4 regions of the Streptomyces sp. NPDC040432 genome follow, and region 2 is predicted to be linked to each of the others. Evidence: riboswitches for the same ligand, from Rfam matches in the RefSeq annotation. Region 2 holds a riboswitch; each other region holds the start of a gene.
The links. Region 2 has a riboswitch for cobalamin ahead of ACZ58N_RS32790 (energy-coupling factor ABC transporter permease). Riboswitches for the same ligand answer to the same signal wherever they lie in the genome.

Region 1 (4,378 bases), on a different contig from region 2:
GCCTCCCCGGTCGTCACGGACTACGAGCGCGGCGCCCTCAACGCCTACGCCGCCGGCATCGACCCGGCCCGCGTCTCGGCCTCCCGCAACCTCGTCGCGCACATCTACTCCTACTGGCAGACGGCGGAGCCGGGCTACTTCGGTCCGTCGGGGAACTTCAACGGCACGGTCTTCGCCGCGCTCTCGCTGCGGGGGGCCAGGACCCAGGGCGGCGCGAACCGCATCCCGCAGGCGCTCACGGACTCCCTCGTCACCCGTATCCGTGCCAACCAGCACGTCGACGGCGGCTGGACCTACCAGAAGGGCGAGGGCAACCCCACCGTCCTGAACTCCGCGAGCGACGTCGACATGACCGGCGCCGCCATGGCCGCGCTGTGCGTCTCCGGCGTCCCGAACACCGACACGGACGTCGTCCAGGCGAAGAACTTCCTCAAGGGCACCCTGGTCCCCGGCAGCGGCGCGTTCAACTCGCTCTACGGAGTCAACACCAGCTCCAACGGCTGGGGCGTGGCGGGCCTGAACGCCTGCGGTTTCAACCCGCAGACGGGCGACTTCCTCACCGGAAGCGGCAAGACGCCCATCGACTTCCTGATCGCCAACCAGTACAACCCGGCGGGCGGCTTCAAGTACAAGCCCGCCGATGCCGGCCCCACGGCCTACGCCTCCATCGACGCGCTGCGCGCGGTCGCGGGCGGCGGATTCACCACGGCCCCGCCGGTGCCGGTGACCCCCGGTGCTCCGCAGTGGGTCGCCCAGTCCACCTTCACCGCGGGTACGGCGACGAAGTTGGCACTGTCCGTCGACGACGGTGCCGGCAACCTCAAGGTCTGCTCCGTGGCGTTCACCCCGACCGGGACGACCACCACCCTCGGGGACGTCCTGGCCGCGGCCACGGGCGGCGCCACGCCGTCGGGTTGCGTCACCGGTGTGACCCCGTCCTCCGGGACCGGCACCATCACCACGGTCAACGGCAAGGCCAACAGCGGCTCGAACACGTGGAAGGTCAGCGTCGACGGCTCCTCCTTCGCCGGGGCGCTGCGCGAGAAGGTCATCAACGTGGGCGACACCATCGCGCTGCGGTGGGGCGCCTGACGATCCGTCACCGGTGCGGTCCGCGAGCCCCGGGGCTCGCGGACCGCACCGCTGTGCGCGGGGTGATCGCGATCGGATCAGAAGGAGGTCCAGGTGAAGGCCACCTGGTCACCCGCACCGATCTTGAACTGGCAGCCGCCGACCGGGGTCGGAGTGCCGTTGACGGAGATGCTCCAGTAGGCGGAGCCGCCGCCGCTGACGTTCTTTATGGTGTCGACGGAGAAGTCGTCGAACGACGAGTACCAGGTCCCGTCCCAGGTGAAGCCCTTCTTGCGGGCGGCGTCGTCGAGCGCCGCCGTCGGCGTGGGCACCTTGGAGGCGTGGGCGCCGCCGTTGGTGCCGTCGCACTTGTGGGTGCCACCGGTGGCGGTGGTGACGTCGTGACCCTTGGTCTTGACCTTGCCCTTGAAGAGCAGCCCGTTCGGGCCCTGGACCGTGAGTTCGACCTTGACGGCCGCGTTCGTGTTCGGCTTCGGGGCGGCCTCGGCCACGGCCGGGGCGGAGGCGAGGGCGAGACCGAGGGCGACCGTGGTGATCACGGAGCGGCGGGCGAGGGTCGGGCGCATGAAGTGCCTTCTTCCGGAAGGGATGACGGTCCGCGCCGACGATCCCTCCGACCCACGCGCCCACCCCCGGCCGCCTCCCTCGGGAAGCGGCCGGGGGTGCCGGCCCGGGCTGGGGGCTTCGCGCTGCAGACCATGACAGTGGGAAGCAATTCACAGCGCATCCCGGGTACTCCGACTCACGGGGCACGAGGCCCCGTTCACGGTTGCAGGTCAGCGCCGGATTCCCACCGGCTTCCCCCAGGCATGCGTGCATTCGGTTGTGGGCTCCGCCGAACGGGCCGGAGCAGAACGCATCGTACGGTGTCGTGGGGGCGCGCCGTAAGTGGATCCCGGGAACACGGCGGAGCGGGGCGCGACGACACCACTCGTCACGCCCCGCTCCTTCCCTCAGCCGGGGCACCCTCGGAGCCCGGGCGGCGTGCCGGGACCCTCAGTCCCGGCCGTACGTGTGGAACCCGCGGCCGGTCTTGCGGCCGAGCAGCCCCGCCTGCACCATCCGCAGCAGGAGCGGGGGCGGGGCGTAGAGGGGTTCCTTGAATTCGTCGTACAGGGATCCGGCGATGGCGGCGACGGTGTCGAGACCGATGAGGTCGGCCAGCTTGAGGGGGCCCATCGGATGGGCGCAGCCCAGGACCATGCCGTCGTCGATGTCGGACGCGCTCGCGAACCCCGACTCGGCCATCCGGACGGCGGCGAGCAGATAGGGGATCAGCAGGGCGTTGACGACGAAGCCGGCCCGGTCCCGGGAGCGGATCGCGGTCTTGCCGAGGGTGTCGCCGACGAAGGCCTCGACGGTGTCGGACACGTGCGCCGCTGTGTGGAGGGAGGAGACGATCTCGACCAGGGGCAACACCGGTACCGGGTTGAAGAAGTGCAGGCCCAGCACGTGGTCCGCGCGACCGGTCGCCATGCCGAGCCGCATGACGGGGATGGCGGAGGTGTTGGTGGCGAGGATCGCCTCCGGGTCCTCCACGATCTTGTCGAGGGCGGCGAAGACCTCGATCTTGGCGTCGGCGCTCTCCGTGACGGCCTCGACCACCAACTGACGGTCGGCCAGGTCGTCGAGGTCGCTGGTGAACAGCAGCCGGGCCAGGGCGTCCTCGGCGGAGATCCGGTCGAGCTTGCCCCGCTGGACGGCGCGTTCCAGGGAGACGGCCATCCGCTCACGGGCGGCGCGGGCGGCGCCCGCGTCGGCTTCGGCGACGACGGTGTCCAGGCCGGCCCGGGCGCACACCTCCGCGATGCCCGCCCCCATCTGTCCGCCACCGACGATCCCGACCCGCCGGATGCCGCTCGACGGCCGTGCGGGGGCGTTCACGCGGTCACCGGCCCGGCCGCGCGGCGGACGAGGTGACGGGTGTAGGCCTCGGGGGTGAAGAAGGCGGGGAGCCGCCCGGACAGCGCGCCGTCCACGAAGACCTCACGGGCGTCGAGGACATGGGCCTCGGGGTCCTCGTCCTCCAGCGCGGCGCACTCGGAGTCCAGGAGGTCGAGGAGCGTCGCGCGGTCCACCCGCTCGTGGCGCAGCCACTGCCAGATCTGGACGCGGGCGATCTCGGCGGTCGCCGCGTCCTCCATCAGCCCGTACAGGGCCACGGCGCCGCTGCCGCGCAGCCAGGCGTCGAAGTAGCGCAGGGCCACGGCGACGTTCGAGCGGATCCCCTCCGGGGTCGGCGGCGCGGCGATCCGGCGCACGGACAGCAGATCGGCGGCGGTGACCTCGACGTCCTCCCGGGTCCGGTCCAGTTGGTTCGGCCGCCGTCCCAGTACGCCCGTGAAGACCTCGCGGCAGACGGGGACCAGCCCCGGGTGGGCCACCCAGGAGCCGTCGAAGCCGTCCTCGGCCTCGCGCTCCTTGTCCAGCCGGACCTTGGCGAGCGCCGCCCCGTTCGCCTCGGGGTCCCTGCTGGGGACGTGGGCGGCCATCCCGCCGATGGCGTGGGCGCCGCGCCTGTGGCAGGTGCGGACGAGGAGTTCGGTGTAGGCCCGCATGAAGGGGGCGGTCATCGTGACGGCGGCCCGGTCGGGCAGTTGGAAGTCGGTGCGGTGGCCGAAGGTCTTGATGAGGCTGAAGAGGTAGTCCCAGCGGCCGGCGTTCAGTCCCGCGCTGTGCTCGCGCAACTCGTGGAGGATCTCCTCCATCTCGAAGGCGGCCGTGATCGTCTCGATCAGGACGGTCGCCCGGACGGTGCCCCGAGGGATGCCGAGCAGTTCCTGGGCCAGTACGAAGACGTCGTTCCACAGCCGGGCCTCGTACCGGTTCTCCAGCTTCGGGAGGTAGAAGTACGGGCCGTGACCGGAGTCGATCTGCCGCTGCGCGCAGTGGAAGAAGTACAGGCCGAAGTCGACCAGCGAGGCCGGCACGGGCCGGCCGTCGATCTCCAGGTGCTCTTCGAGGAGGTGCCAGCCGCGCGGCCGGACCATGATCGTGGCGAGGTCCGTGCCGAGGCGGTACTCCTTGCCCTCCGCAGTGGTGAAGTCGATGCGCCGCTCGATGGCGTCCAGCAGCGTGAGCTGGCCGCCGATGACGTTGCCCCACGTGGGGGCGGTGGCGTCCTCGAAGTCGGCCATCCACACCTTGGCACCGGAGTTCAGGGCGTTGACGGCCATCCGCCGCTCCGGCGGCCCGGTGATCTCGACCCGCCGGTCGGTGAGGCCGGGCGCGGGCGGGGCGACCCGCCAGTCGGCGTCGGCGCGGATCGCCGAGGTGGCGCGGGAGA
Region 2 (4,378 bases):
CGCAGGAAGGCCGTCACGGCCGGCGACCACGCCTGGCGCAGGCCCGCCGAGGCCAGCAGGTCCGGGTCCGAGAGCAGGGCCGTCGCCCCACCGGTGCGGATGCCCGTCGGGGTGAGGACGGCCGCGTCGTCGGCCCAGCGGACCGCGAGGTCCACGTCGTGGGTGGCCATCACGACCGTCGTCCCCGCCCGCCGCAGCCCCGCCAGGACGTCCAGCAGCCGCTCCTGGCCGTCCGGGTCCAGGCCGGCCGTCGGCTCGTCCAGGATCAGCACGCGCGGGGCCATCGCGACGGCTCCCGCGATGGCGGCGCGCTTGCGCTGCCCGTAGGACAGCAGGTGCGTGGGACGGTCCCGCAGCGCGGTGATGTCGAGCGCGGCCAGCGCCGAGTCGACCCGCTCGCGTACCTCCGACGCGGCCAGCCCCAGGTTCATCGGGCCGAAGGACACGTCCTGCTCGACGGAGGCCGCGAACAACTGGTCGTCCGGGTCCTGGACCACGAGCTGCACCGACGTGCGCAGCCGGGTCAGACCGGTCCGGTCGTACGTCACCACCTCGCCGTCGAGGCGCAGCGCGCCCGAGCCGGGCCGCAGGCCCCCGCTGAGCAGCCGCATCAGGGTGGTCTTGCCGCTGCCGTTGCGGCCCAGCAGGACCAGCGCGCGGCCCGGCGCGATGCCGAAGTCCACGCCGGACAGGACGGCGGGGCCGTCCTCGTAGGCGTAGCCCGCGCCGACCAGCTCCACCAACGGGGTCACGGATACAGCTCCTTCAGTACGAGGGTCAGGCCGACCAGGGAGGCCAGCAGGACGGCGGAGGCCGCCAGGAACCGCCGGGACAGGGGCGCCTCGGGGACGAGCACCCGCAGCGCGCCGTCGTAGCCGCGCCCGGCCAGCCCCTCCTGGAGCCGTCCGGCGCGGTCGAAGGCCCGGACGAACGCGGTCGCCGCGAGCCCGGCCAGCGAGCGCCACACCGCGGCCCGGTTCGTGTGCCCGAGGCGGGCCGCCTGGGCCCGGCGGACCTGGGCCATCGAGTCGAGCAGCAGGAACCCGATCCGGTACATGACGAGGGCCACGTCGACGACGGGGGCCGGTACCCCGGCCCGCACCAGCCGGGGCAGCACGTCCGACACCGGGGTGGTGAAGGCGAACAGCAGCACCCCGAGCGAGGCCGCCGAGGTGCGCAGGAGCAGCTCGCCGGCGTGCCGGGGCCCGTCGGGGGCGAGCGAGACGAAACCGGCCGGCCCGCCCAGTGACACCAGCAGCGGCAGCGCCCCCGTGCAGCAGAAGCCGAGCGGTACCCGGAAGGCCCGCCACAGCTGCCGCCCGGCGACCCCGGCGGGTCCGAGCAGCACCACCAGGGTCGCCGCGGCGACCAACGGCCCGCCGGGCCAGGGCGGCAGACACACGGCGGTGACCGTCAGCCCCAGCCCCAGCAGGGCCTTCTCCAACGGATGGCGGCGGCGCCAGCGACTGCTGTGCGCCGCCACGTCGATCGGCAGCACCGCGCTAGCGCTCCGCGCCGGCCGCCGCCGAACCGGTTCCGCCGCCCGTGCCGGCCCCGTCGCCGGTCCCGGTCCCGCCGTCCGCGAGCGCCGCGCCCTGGCGGCGCCCCTTGCGCACGCCGAAGTAGTACGCGAGCACGCCCGCGCCGAGCGCCGCCTGGAGGGCGAACAGGGCCGATTCGATCTCGCCCGAGGGGGGTTCGTACAGCGGGGAGAACCAGGGTTCGTAATCCGGCTTCAGCTCGGTGATGGCCGCCTCCGCCTGCGCGTCGGCGCCCGCGAACGGCTCCTCCTTGCCGTCCCCGAGTCCCAGCGCGAGCGGGAGCACGGCCAGCGCCGCCACCAGGAGCAGCAGCAGTGTGTTGATCTTCGCGTTCCGGGTCATCGGACCGTCGCCTCCTGCTTCGCCTTGTTGCCACCGGTCAGCCGGGCGACGCCCAGGCGCACCAGGTCGGACTTGCTGGACTGCATCAGCAGCCGCACCACGAGGACCGTCAGCAGGCCCTCGCTGACCGCGAGCGGGATCTGGGTGAGGGCGAAGATGCCCGCGAACTTCTCCAGGGCGCCGACGAAGCCGCCGGACGGGTCCGGGAAGGCCAGCGCGAGCTGGACGGAGGTCACGCAGTAGGTGACGAGGTCGGCGAAGAAGGCGCCGAAGAAGACGGTCACCATCAGCGGCACGTCGAACTTCTTCAGCAGCCGGTAGACCCCGTAGCCCGCCCAGGGGCCGGCGATGGCCATCGAGAAGACGTTGGCGCCGAGCGTGGTGAGCCCGCCGTGCGCCAGCAGCAGGGCCTGGAACAGCAGGGTGATCGTGCCGAGGACCGCCATGATCGGCGGCCTGAACAGGATGGCTCCCAGGCCGGTGCCGGTGGGGTGCGAGCAACTACCCGTCACCGAAGGGATCTTCAGGGCGGAAAGGACGAATGTGAACGCTCCGGACGCCCCGAGCAGCAGGGTGCTCTCGGGATTGGCCTTCACCTCGCGGGTGAGGGCGCGGACGCCGTGGACGACGAAGGGAGCGGATGCGGCGCCCCAGGCGACCGCGTGCAAAGGGGGCAGGAACCCCTCGGCTATATGCATGAGTAGAGAGACCTCTCCAGCACCTCGTGGATGGACGACGCGCCCCGGCCGGTCTCCTGGCTCACGGGTACTGATGCCCTGACTCCGCCTTCCCGGGGCCGTGCGGTCTCCCGCGCGGAACCCAGTGGCTTCCCGCAGGAATGGAGCCGGACTTCCCGATCACAGTGGCGAGGGCCGCACCGGTTTCCCACCGGTTTCCCGAACACCAAGGCCCGCTGACAGTAGTCGGCCGCGCCGACCGGTAACAACCCGGCCCCGCCGGCGGGGGTGACCCGGGTGGATGCGGTCCGATGGCGGCCGGCGACGGGTCGGGCCAGCGTGGGGGAGTGGCTGACGAATCCTTCGACTACTCGGACCTCTCCGCCGTCTACGTGAACTGCACGCTCAAACGCTCGCCCGAGCCCAGCAACACCGAGGGCCTGATCGCGCGGAGCCGCGCCGTCATGGAGGCCGCCGGTGCCCGCACGTCCCTGATCCGGGCGGTCGACCACGACATCGCCACCGGGGTCTGGCCGGACATGACCGAGCACGGTTGGGAGAGCGACCAGTGGCCGGTCCTCTACAGCCGGATCATGGACGCCGACATCCTGGTGCTCTGCGGCCCGATCTGGCTCGGCGACAACAGTTCCGTCATGAAGCAGGTGATCGAGCGGCTCTACGCCTGCTCCTCGATCCTGAACGAACAGGGCCAGTACGCCTACTACGGGCGCGTCGGCGGAGCCCTGATCACCGGCAACGAGGACGGCGTCAAACACTGCGCGATGAACGTCCTCTACAGCCTCCAGCACCTCGGCTACGCCGTCCCGCCGCAGGCCGACGCGGGCTGGATCGGCGAGGCCGGACCGGGACCCTCCTACCTCGACCCGGGTTCGGGCGGCCCCGAGAACGACTTCACCAACCGCAACACCGCCTTCATGTCCTGGAACCTCATGCACCTCGCCGCGCTCCTCAAGCGCGCCGGCGGCTTCCCCGCGCACGGCAACCAGCGCTCCGCGTGGGACGCGGGCTGCCGCTTCGACTTCCCCAACCCCGAGCACCGCTGAGCCCCCGCCCGGGACCCGCCCGGGGCAACGGCAGGGGGCCCGGGGTGTGCGACACCCCGGGCCCCCGACCGTTCGCCGGTCCCGTCAGGTCAGCAGGTGTTGGGGTGCGACACGTCCACCACGACCCGCTCCGGGTTGTGCAGGACGGTGACGCCGTAGGCCGGCTTGGTGTCGAAGGCGGCGCCGAAGGTCACGTACCCCTCGTAGTCGCCGGTCATGGCGATGCCCTTGAGCTTGGGCAGGTAGATCTTCTGCAGCCGGGGGCCCAGGTAGACGTTCTGACCCGCGTCGTCGTGTCCCGCGGCGGGGTTCAGACGGATCTCCAGGAAGTACTTCCCGGCGAGCGGCACGGGCTTGCCCGAACCGTCGTAGACCAGCTTGGGGACGGGACTGACGTTGACCGTCGGGACGTGGCCCTGGATGTCGATCACGATCCGGTCGAAGGTGCAGTGACCGCCCCAGCGGGCGTTCACGACGAGCGGGGTCTGGGTCCTGGTGGTGGAAGCGGCGGCGGAGGCGGCGGTGGCCGGACCGGCGAGCGCGAGCCCGGCGGTGAGCAGCGCGCCCGTGGCCAGGGCCACGATCCGCCGACGACGAGGACGAAGCAGGTGACGCATGACGTCCCCCCGATTCTTCAGAGACGGGGACAAGGGTGTCATCGGGTAGGACACCCGGCGGGCGCCTACGGTTGCACGGCCGCGCGGGCCCTTTTCCGGCCCTCCCGGCCGGTCGGCGCCCCCGGATCCGTCCGGCG
Region 3 (4,378 bases), on a different contig from region 2:
GACTGGGACTGGTCGAGGAACGGCGTCCGGGCCGCCGCCATGTCGATCAGGCCGCGCTGCGGGATCTCCCACGCCGTCCGGTACAGCTCGCGGACCTCGGCAGGGATCCAACCGAAGCCCTGCACGGAGCCGCTGGACTCGCGCAGCGCCTCGCGGGTCTGCGCGTCCCACACGCCGAGCTGCTTCAGCTCGTCCACCAGGTAGGCGTTGACCTGGAGGAACTCACCGCTGAGGGTCTCGCGCTTGAACAGGTTGGAGACCTGCGGCTCGATGCACTCGTACACGCCCGCGATCGAGGCGATCGTCGCCGTCGGGGCGATGGCGAGGAGCAGCGAGTTGCGCATGCCGGTCTTCGCGACGCGGGCGCGCAGGGCGTCCCAGCGCTCGGGCCAGTTCAGCTCGACGTCGTAGTGGTCCGGGTGCAGGACACCGCGGGCGGTACGGGTCTTCTCCCAGGCGGGGAGCGGGCCGTTGCGCTCGGCGAGGTCGCAGGAGGCCTCGTACGCGGCGAGCATGATCCGCTCGGAGAGCTTCGTGGACAGCGCCTTCGCCTCGGGGGAGTCGAAGGGCAGCTTCAGCTTGAAGAAGACGTCCTGGAGGCCCATCGCGCCCAGACCCACCGGCCGCCAGCGGGCGTTGGAACGCCCGGCCTGCTCGGTCGGGTAGAAGTTGATGTCCACGACGCGGTCGAGGAAGGTCACGGCCGTGCGGACGGTCTCGTCCAGGCGCTCCCAGTCGATCTCCCCGTTCACCACGAAGGCGCCCATGTTGACCGAGCCGAGGTTGCAGACGGCCGTCTCGCCGTCGTCGGTGACCTCGATGATCTCGGTGCACAGGTTGGAGGAGTGGACGACCGAGCCCGGCTCGGCGGTCTGGTTCGCCGTGCGGTTGGAGGCGTCCTTGAAGGTCATCCAGCCCTGGCCGGTCTGCGCGAGGGTGCGCATCATCCGGCCGTACAGGTCACGGGCGGGCATGGTCTTGCGGGCCAGGCCGTCCGCCTCGGCCTTGCGGTAGGCGGCGTCGAACGCGTCGCCCCACAGGTCCACGAGCTCGGGGACGTCGGCCGGGGAGAACAGCGACCACTGGCCGTCGGAGTTCACGCGGCGCATGAACTCGTCCGGCACCCAGTGGGCGAGGTTCAGGTTGTGCGTACGGCGCTGGTCCTCACCGGTGTTGTCGCGGAGCTCCAGGAACTCCTCGATGTCCGCGTGCCAGGTCTCCAGGTAGACGGCGGCCGCGCCCTTGCGCCGGCCGCCCTGGTTGACCGCGGCGACGGAGGCGTCGAGGGTCTTCAGGAACGGGACGATGCCGTTGGAGTGGCCGTTGGTGCCGCGGATCAGGGAACCGCGGGCGCGGATGCGGGAGTACGAGAGGCCGATGCCGCCGGCGTGCTTGGACAGGCGGGCGACCTGGTGGTAGCGGTCGTAGATCGAGTCCAGCTCGTCCAGCGGGGAGTCCAGCAGGTAGCAGGACGACATCTGCGGGTGCCGGGTGCCGGAGTTGAAGAGCGTGGGGGACGACGGCAGGTAGTCCAGGCGGCTCATCAGCCGGTAGAGCGAGGCCACTTCCTCGACGGCCTGGACGCTCTCGTCCGCGGCGAGGCCACAGGCCACGCGCAGCATGAAGTACTGCGGGGTCTCGATGACCTGGCGGGTGATCGGGTGGCGCAGCAGGTAACGGCTGTGCAGGGTGCGCAGGCCGAAGAAGCCGAAGCGGTCGTCGGCGCCCTCGGCGAGGGCGTGCTCGACGAGGGAGTTCAGCCGGGCGGCGTGGGCCTCGACGAACTCGGCCGTGCGATCGGCGATCAGGCCCTCGCGGTGGCCGACGGCGACCGACTCGGCGAAGGAGGCGGAACCCTGGCCCGCGGCCTCGTCGGCGATGGCGAGGGTCAGCAGCCGGGCGGCGAGGCGGGAGTACGCCGGGTCCTCGGAGATCAGACCGGCGGCGGCCTCGGTGGCCAGCCCCCGCAGTTCGGCCTCGTCGGCGACGGAGCTGCGGCCGCGCAGGGCGGCGGCGGCGACCCGGCCGGGGTCCGTGTCGGGCAGGTCGGCCGTGAGTTCGGTGAGGGTGCGCAGCAGTGCGGTCCCCGGGCCCTCGGGCGCGAGCGCGGCCTCGTTGGCGGACTGGGCGGACTCGGCGCGCGGTGCGGCGGGCGCGATGGTCACGGGGGGAGCTCTCCCTCACTCGGCCCGGTCTTCGACGGGGCGGGGCGAGCGGGCGCACGCGGGAAGGCCACGCACCGGCCCGGACAGGGCAGGCGGTACGTGCACCGCGTGGCGTCCACCGGCCCAACCGCGAGGCCCGGACGTGTCGGCACCCGGTTCGGTCGAGCCGGGAGCGCTGTCGGCAGGTCGTCGGACTTCCGGACGCACCAATGGGTGCACTTCATACCGTTGCGGGACAGTTCCGGATTCGCACCGGATTCCCCTGCGGCGACAGCAGGCATGAGCATACATGTGGGGGCGCCCCGTTGCGGTAGCCCCCACATGTTGTGTCGGGGTGGCTACTGCTCGGGTGCGTACAGCTCCAGGGCGTAGGTGAGCAGGGGCACCGTGGGAAGCGGCGACCAGTCCCGTTCGGGGGTGCGGACGAAGCCCAGGCGCTCGTAGATCCGGTGCGCGGAGGCCATCCGCGGCTGCGTGGAGAGCACCAGCCGGGTGACCCCGGGAAGGACCCTGGACCGCTCGACGCAGGCCCGTACGAGGGCCTCGCCGGCGCCCTTGCCCCGGGCGGTGGCGGCCACCGCGAGCATCCGGAACTCGGCCTCGCCGGGGCCGGCTATGTCGGCGAGCGGACTCCCCGGAGGGGCGAAGGTCACACCGCCCAGCAGTCGTCCGCCGAGCACGGCCACGAGCACCTCGCCGGCTCGGGCCCGACCGGCGACGTCGCGCAGCACGCGCTCGTAGGTGCCGTCGGGGTTGCCGTCGAGCAGCCCGTCCCCGAGGTAAGCCCGCGCGGTGATGTCACCCAGTTCTTCGTACTCGGCGGGCAGCGCCGCCCTGATCACTGTGTCCATGCGGTCGAGTGTGCCGGAGGCGCCCCCGGGCGGGCGGGGTCCGACGCCGACGGACGCGACCGCGGGTACCCCGGAACGCGCCGAAGGGCCCCGTCGCGGGTGCGGCGGGGCCCTTCGCGGGGGGTGGTCAGCAGCAGCGGAAGCCCTCGCGGGGGTCCGCCTCGCGGGCGTCGGTGCGGGCCCGCTCGAAGGCGCGCCGGGTCATGACCCCGGCCTGCGGGTCGTGGGCCCGGGCGTGCGCGACATAGCGGTCGTACGCCGCCTCGCCGGAGAACTCCCGTACGTAGTACCGGGCCCTCGCCAGCGCGTTGCGCACTGCGGCCGGCGTTCGTGCGGTGTTCACGCGACGGGTTCCTTGACCCGGCCGCCGCCGCTGTCGAGGCCGGCCGCCGCGAGTTCGGCCTTCTCCTCGGCCGTGGCGATGAGCCCGGCCGGGGCGACGATCTTCGACTCGGTCCACGGGACCTCGGAGAGGCGGACCGACTCCGGGTGGGCGATGGCCTTGAAGCAGGTCCGGCCCGCGTCCACCAGCACGATGATGATGAGGACGGCGAACAGCACGGACAGGACCCCGTCGACCGTGGCGTTGGTGACCACGGTGTGCATCTCGCCCATCGTCTTGGCCGGCGGGAGGACCTTGTCGGCGTCGATGCCCGCCTGGTACTTGTCGCGCTGGGCGAAGAAGCCGACCTTCACGTCCTGGGAGAAGATCTTCTGGTAGCTGGCGGTGAGGGTGACGGCCACGTCCCACGCCAGCGGAACCCCGGTGACCCAGGCCCACTTCAGCCGCCCGGACTTCACCAGGAGGGTCGTGCAGACGGCCAGCGCCACCGCGGCGAGCAGCTGGTTCGCGATGCCGAACAGCGGGAACAGCTGGTTGATGCCGCCCAGCGGGTCCTTGACGCCGACCCACAGGAAGTAGCCCCAGCCGCCGACGACGATGGCGCTCGCGAGCCACACGCCCGGCTTCCAGCTGACGTCCCTGAAGGACTTGTGCACGTTGCCGAGGGTGTCCTGGAGCATGAACCGGCCCACGCGGGTGCCCGCGTCGACCGTGGTCAGGATGAACAGGGCCTCGAACATGATGGCGAAGTGGTACCAGAACGCCTTCATCCCGGTGCCGCCTATGACGGCCGAGAAGATCTCCGACATTCCGAGTGCGAAGGTCGGGGCGCCACCCGTACGGGAGAGCAGGCTGCTCTCCTCCACGTCCTTCGCGGCCTGCGCGAGGGCGTCCGGGCTGATGGCGAAGCCGAAGTTGGTGACGGCGGCGGACGCGGTCTCGACCGTGGTGCCGATGACGCCGGGCGGTGAGTTGACGGCGAAGAAGAGGCCGGGCTCGATGATGCAGGCGGCGATCAC
Region 4 (4,378 bases), on a different contig from region 2:
CCCGGTCCACGAACCGCACGACCACGCCCGGCTCGGCGGCGAGGGCGTCGACGTCGGTGAAGTTCGACATGAGAGGCACCGCGCACACCGCGACCCGCAGCACGTCCTCGCCGACCGGCGGAGCCACCACGGACTCCCGGACGGCCCCGCGCAGGGACACCCGCAGCCCGTCCTCCTCGTCGATGCCCAGCCCGTGCTGGAACGGCAGCACCCCGTACGTCGCCCGCCCGGTGAGACCGCGCAGCATCTCCAGGCCGGGCTCCAGGAGGGAGACGTCGCCCCGGAACTTGTTGACCAGGTATCCGGCGATCAGCGACTGGTCCTCGGGGGACAGCAGGGCGGTCGTCCCGAAGAAGGACGCGAAGACGCCGCCCCGGTCGATGTCCCCGACCACGACGACGGGGAACCGCGCGGCCCGCGCGATGCCCATGTTCACGATGTCGGTCCGGCGCAGGTTGATCTCGGCCGGACTGCCCGCCCCCTCGCAGATCACGGCGTCATACGTGCCCCGCAGCTGCTCCAGGCAGTCGGTGACGACGCCGAGGAGCTGCTCGCGGTGCCCACCGGGCGCGGCCGACCCGGGGAGCCGGTCGGGGCCCGCCGTGCCGAAGAAGCCGCGCGCGCTCATCTCGCCCACCGGCTTGCCGAGCAGCACGACCTGACTGCTGCGGTCGCTGCCCGGCTTGAGCAGGACCGGGTTCATCAGCGCGGTCGGTTCCACCCGGGCCGCCTGGGCCTGCATGGCCTGGGCCCGCCCGATCTCGGCGCCCTCCCGGGTCACGAACGAGTTCAGCGACATGTTCTGCGCCTTGAAGGGGGCCACCTTCACCCCCTGGCGGGCCAGCCACCGGCAGATGCCCGCCGTGACCACGCTCTTGCCCGCGTCCGACGTGGTGCCGGCGACCAGCATGCCGCCGCCGCGCCCGGTGCCGCTCATGCGCGCCGTCCCTTCGACGTGGTGCGGGAGACCAGCAGCCGGGCCGTGACGCAGGCGCCCAGCGCCAGCCAGGTGACCTGCCGCGACAGGCGTACGGCCCGCTCAATGTCGGCGACCTCCACGGGCCGCCCGGTCTCCCCGTTCAGCACGGCACGGTGCTCGGTCCGGCCGCCGTAGGACAGGGTGCCGCCGAGCCGGACCCCGAGCGCCCCCGCGAAGGAGGCCTCCACCGGTCCGGCGTTGGGGCTGGGGTGGGCGGCGGCGTCGGCGCGCCAGGCCCGTACGGCTCCCCGACGGTCGGGACCGGCCACGACGGCGGCCAGCGCCGTCAGGCGGGCCCCGGGCCAGCCGGCCAGGTCGTCGAGGCGGGCGGAGGCCCAGCCGTAGCGCAGGTGACGGGGCGACTTGTGGCCCACCATGGCGTCCAGGGTGTTCACGGCGCGGAAGGCCAGCAGGCCGGGCACCCCGGCGGCGGCCCCCCACACCAGCGCCCCGACGACCGCGTCGGAGGTGTTCTCGGCGACGGACTCCACGACGGCCCGGGCCATCTGCTGCCCGTCCAGGGACTGGGGGTCGCGCCCGCACAGGTGGGGCAGGCGTTCACGGGCGACCTCGGTGTCACCGACGGCGAGCGCCCCGCCGATGGCGCGCGCCTCCCGCCCCAGCGAGGTGCCCCCGACGACCGCCCAGGTGGCGGCGGCGGTCAGGGCCACGCGGGCGGCGGGGCGGGAGCGCACGGCGCGGGCGGCCAGGACGCCGACGGCGGTCGCGCCCCCGGCGCACACCAGGGTGTGGAGGACACCGCGGGCGCGGTCGTCGCGCCACAGGGCGCGTTCGACGGCGGCGGCGGCTCTCCCGAAGGCGGCCACGGGGTGCCCGCGGCGCGGATCCCCGAGGATCCGGTCGCCGATCAGGCCCGCCGCGGCGCCGTACGCGAAGACGCGATCGGCACGCATGGTGGCAGCAATGTCCTCACTCAGGGTCCGCGCCCTGGTTCGACGTGTCCGGCGGCGAGAGTTCCTGGCTCCCGGGGCGCGCACCGTGTGCGCCGCCCCGGTGACAGTGGCGGGACCGCGCCGGATTCGCACCGGACTTCCTCTTCCATGCCGCCGTATTGGCTCGCGCAGTCCACCACGCACCGAGAACGCCCGTCAACTTGCCGTTGACCTGCGGCGGGTGCGCGGAGGGGCGCAGGACGGGGCGCAGGGCGGGCGGTCCGCCGGGGCATGCGAAAGCTCCCCCCGGGATACCCGGAGGGAGCTTCGGCGCACCGTCTCAGCTGACGATCAGGTAGATCCCGTACGACACGGCCGCCGTGCAGAGCGCGAAGCAGACGTACGCGCCGCCGCGGGCCATGACCGCGGCGCCGCCGCGCTCGGTGGCGGCCTCGTGCTTGGACAGGCCCACCAGGCCCAGGGTGAAGAGGGCCACGAGGGCGACCGTGGCGGTGAGGCTGACTCCGAAGACGGAGCCGAGTGATGCCCAGTCGATCTTCATACCGCTGAATCCTCTGTCGTTCTCGGGGTCAGACCGCTGCGGCCGGAGCCGCGGGGGTCGCGGTCGAGGCCGGGATGGTGGCCTTGAGGTCCTCGTCGGTCACGGCGGCGGTGGTACCGGCCGCGGCGGTGGTCGGCGGGACGGTGACGGCGGCCATGGCCGTGGTGACGACACCGGGCTCGTCCGTCGCGCCGGGGGTCTCCAGCTCGTTGACGTTGTTGTGGTCGACGACCTGACGGCGGGAGATCAGCCAGATGGCGAAGCAGGAACCGACCAGGAAGACCGTGACCGCGGCGATGCCGATGTCACCGGTGCGCATGACGAGCTCGGCGATGGAGGCGACGAGCGCGGCGGCCGGCAGGGTCAGGCCCCAGGCGATGAACATGCGGGTGGCCGTGGACCAGCGGACCACACCGCCCTTGCGTCCCAGACCGGCACCCATGACGGCGCCGGAGCACGCGTGGGTGGTGGAGAGGGAGAAGCCGAGGGTGGAGGAGGCCAGGATGACGCTCGCGGCCGAGGTCTGGGCGGCGAAGCCCTGCTGCGGCTGGAGGTCGGTCAGGCCCTTGCCCATGGTGCGGATGATGCGCCAGCCGCCCAGGTAGGTGCCCATCGCGATGGCCAGACCGGCGGAGACGATGACCCAGACCGGCGGGTTGGCGCCGGCGGGCAGGGCGTTTCCGGCGATCAGCGCCAGGGTGATGATGCCCATCGTCTTCTGCGCGTCGTTGGTGCCGTGCGCGAGGGAGACGAGACCGGCCGAGGCGATCTGACCGGCGCGGTACCCCTTGGCGGAGGTCTTCTCGCCGACCTGGTTGCCCAGCTTGTACGTCAACTTCGCGGCCAGCATGGCGGCCACACCGGCGACGAGCGGGGCGGCGATCGCGGGGATCAGCACCTTCGTCACGACGACGCTGCCGTTGACCGCGTCGAGACCCGCGGAAGCGACCGCGGCACCGATCAGGCCACCCATGAGGGCGTGGGAGGAGCTGGAGGGCAGTCCGACCAGCCAGGTGACGAGGTTCCAGAGGATCGCGCCGACCAGGGCGGCGAAGATCACCTCCGGCTGAATGCCTTCCTCGTTGACCAGGCCCTTGGAGATCGTCTTGGCGACCTCCACGGACATGAAAGCGCCGACGAGGTTCAGCACGGCGGACATGGCGACCGCGGTCTTGGGCTTGAGAGCGCCGGTCGAGATGGTGGTGGCCATCGCGTTGGCCGTGTCGTGGAAACCGTTCGTGAAGTCGAACACGAGAGCGGTGATGATCACGATCCCGAGGAGAAGCGTTATGTGCTCCATTTACCCAGGCTTCTGTTTGACGTCATTGGCTCGGCGACCGTAGGCAACCTGGATGAACGGAAGGTGAACTGGGGCGGGCGGAGTGGTGCCTCGGAGTGCCGTGTGATCGGGACCTATATCCCGGTTCCACCGCGAATATAGCGATTCGTGCACGTCAGAGCGGGGCGAACACGCCCCTTCCGGGAGGACTTCCGGCCCGGGGCAACCCGGCCACGACGGTACGGAAGAGACCCAGATCACGCGCGGGGGCCCCGGCCCGCTCCGCCGGGACCCTCACCCCGGGCGGACTCCCGGCGGGGTTCCGGTTCCGCCGGACGGCGGCGGCGGGCGATCGGCTCCGGTGGCCCGACCGCCGGGCCGCCCCGACACTGGAGCCGTGCGTACCGCCACAGCGACGGCAGCGGCCGTCACAACGACCCTGATCGGTGCCGGAGCAGCCGCGGTCGCGGCCGGCCGGTACGCCGCCGACGCCGCCCTGCGGCCCGAACCCGGGCGCCCGTTGCCCGGTGGACCCCGGCTGAGCGTCCACTCCGCCGCCGGGGGCCGGGTGACGCTCACCCGTTCGCTCGCCTCCCTGCTGCCCGGCACCTGGGGCCTGTCCGCGCCCGGCGTGCACGCCGTGGTCGGCCCCGTCCTGCCCGACG

Region 1: it holds a riboswitch for cobalamin, as region 2 does, so the genes downstream of both, ACZ58N_RS24950 (DUF4430 domain-containing protein) here and ACZ58N_RS32790 (energy-coupling factor ABC transporter permease) in region 2, are expected to answer to the same signal.
Region 3: it holds a riboswitch for cobalamin, as region 2 does, so the genes downstream of both, ACZ58N_RS04660 (ribonucleoside-diphosphate reductase subunit alpha) here and ACZ58N_RS32790 (energy-coupling factor ABC transporter permease) in region 2, are expected to answer to the same signal.
Region 4: it holds a riboswitch for cobalamin, as region 2 does, so the genes downstream of both, ACZ58N_RS12550 (cobalamin biosynthesis protein) here and ACZ58N_RS32790 (energy-coupling factor ABC transporter permease) in region 2, are expected to answer to the same signal.

Annotation. Positions count from the first base shown of each region.
Region 1 covers NZ_JBVIVP010000013.1:97,991-102,368, reverse strand. The annotation lists gene ACZ58N_RS24955 (prenyltransferase/squalene oxidase repeat-containing protein) at 1-1,092, shown strand, start outside; gene ACZ58N_RS24950 (DUF4430 domain-containing protein) at 1,170-1,658, opposite strand; cobalamin riboswitch at 1,803-1,957, opposite strand; gene ACZ58N_RS24945 (3-hydroxybutyryl-CoA dehydrogenase) at 2,089-2,976, opposite strand; gene aceB (malate synthase A) at 2,973-4,378, opposite strand, start outside.
Region 2 covers NZ_JBVIVP010000025.1:23,980-28,357, forward strand. The annotation lists gene ACZ58N_RS32775 (energy-coupling factor ABC transporter ATP-binding protein) at 1-752, opposite strand, end outside; gene cbiQ (cobalt ECF transporter T component CbiQ) at 749-1,498, opposite strand; gene ACZ58N_RS32785 (energy-coupling factor ABC transporter substrate-binding protein) at 1,503-1,883, opposite strand; gene ACZ58N_RS32790 (energy-coupling factor ABC transporter permease) at 1,880-2,581, opposite strand; cobalamin riboswitch at 2,611-2,806, opposite strand; gene ACZ58N_RS32795 (flavodoxin family protein) at 2,872-3,624, shown strand; gene ACZ58N_RS32800 (AMIN-like domain-containing (lipo)protein) at 3,714-4,241, opposite strand.
Region 3 covers NZ_JBVIVP010000002.1:213,639-218,016, reverse strand. The annotation lists gene ACZ58N_RS04660 (ribonucleoside-diphosphate reductase subunit alpha) at 1-2,165, opposite strand, end outside; cobalamin riboswitch at 2,329-2,452, opposite strand; gene ACZ58N_RS04655 (GNAT family N-acetyltransferase) at 2,504-3,016, opposite strand; gene ACZ58N_RS04650 (CstA-like transporter-associated (seleno)protein) at 3,144-3,359, opposite strand; gene ACZ58N_RS04645 (carbon starvation CstA family protein) at 3,356-4,378, opposite strand, start outside.
Region 4 covers NZ_JBVIVP010000004.1:503,456-507,833, forward strand. The annotation lists gene ACZ58N_RS12545 (cobyric acid synthase) at 1-937, opposite strand, end outside; gene ACZ58N_RS12550 (cobalamin biosynthesis protein) at 934-1,893, opposite strand; cobalamin riboswitch at 1,930-2,085, opposite strand; gene ACZ58N_RS12555 (hypothetical protein) at 2,213-2,434, opposite strand; gene ACZ58N_RS12560 (inorganic phosphate transporter) at 2,463-3,734, opposite strand; gene ACZ58N_RS12565 (alpha/beta hydrolase family protein) at 4,111-4,378, shown strand, end outside.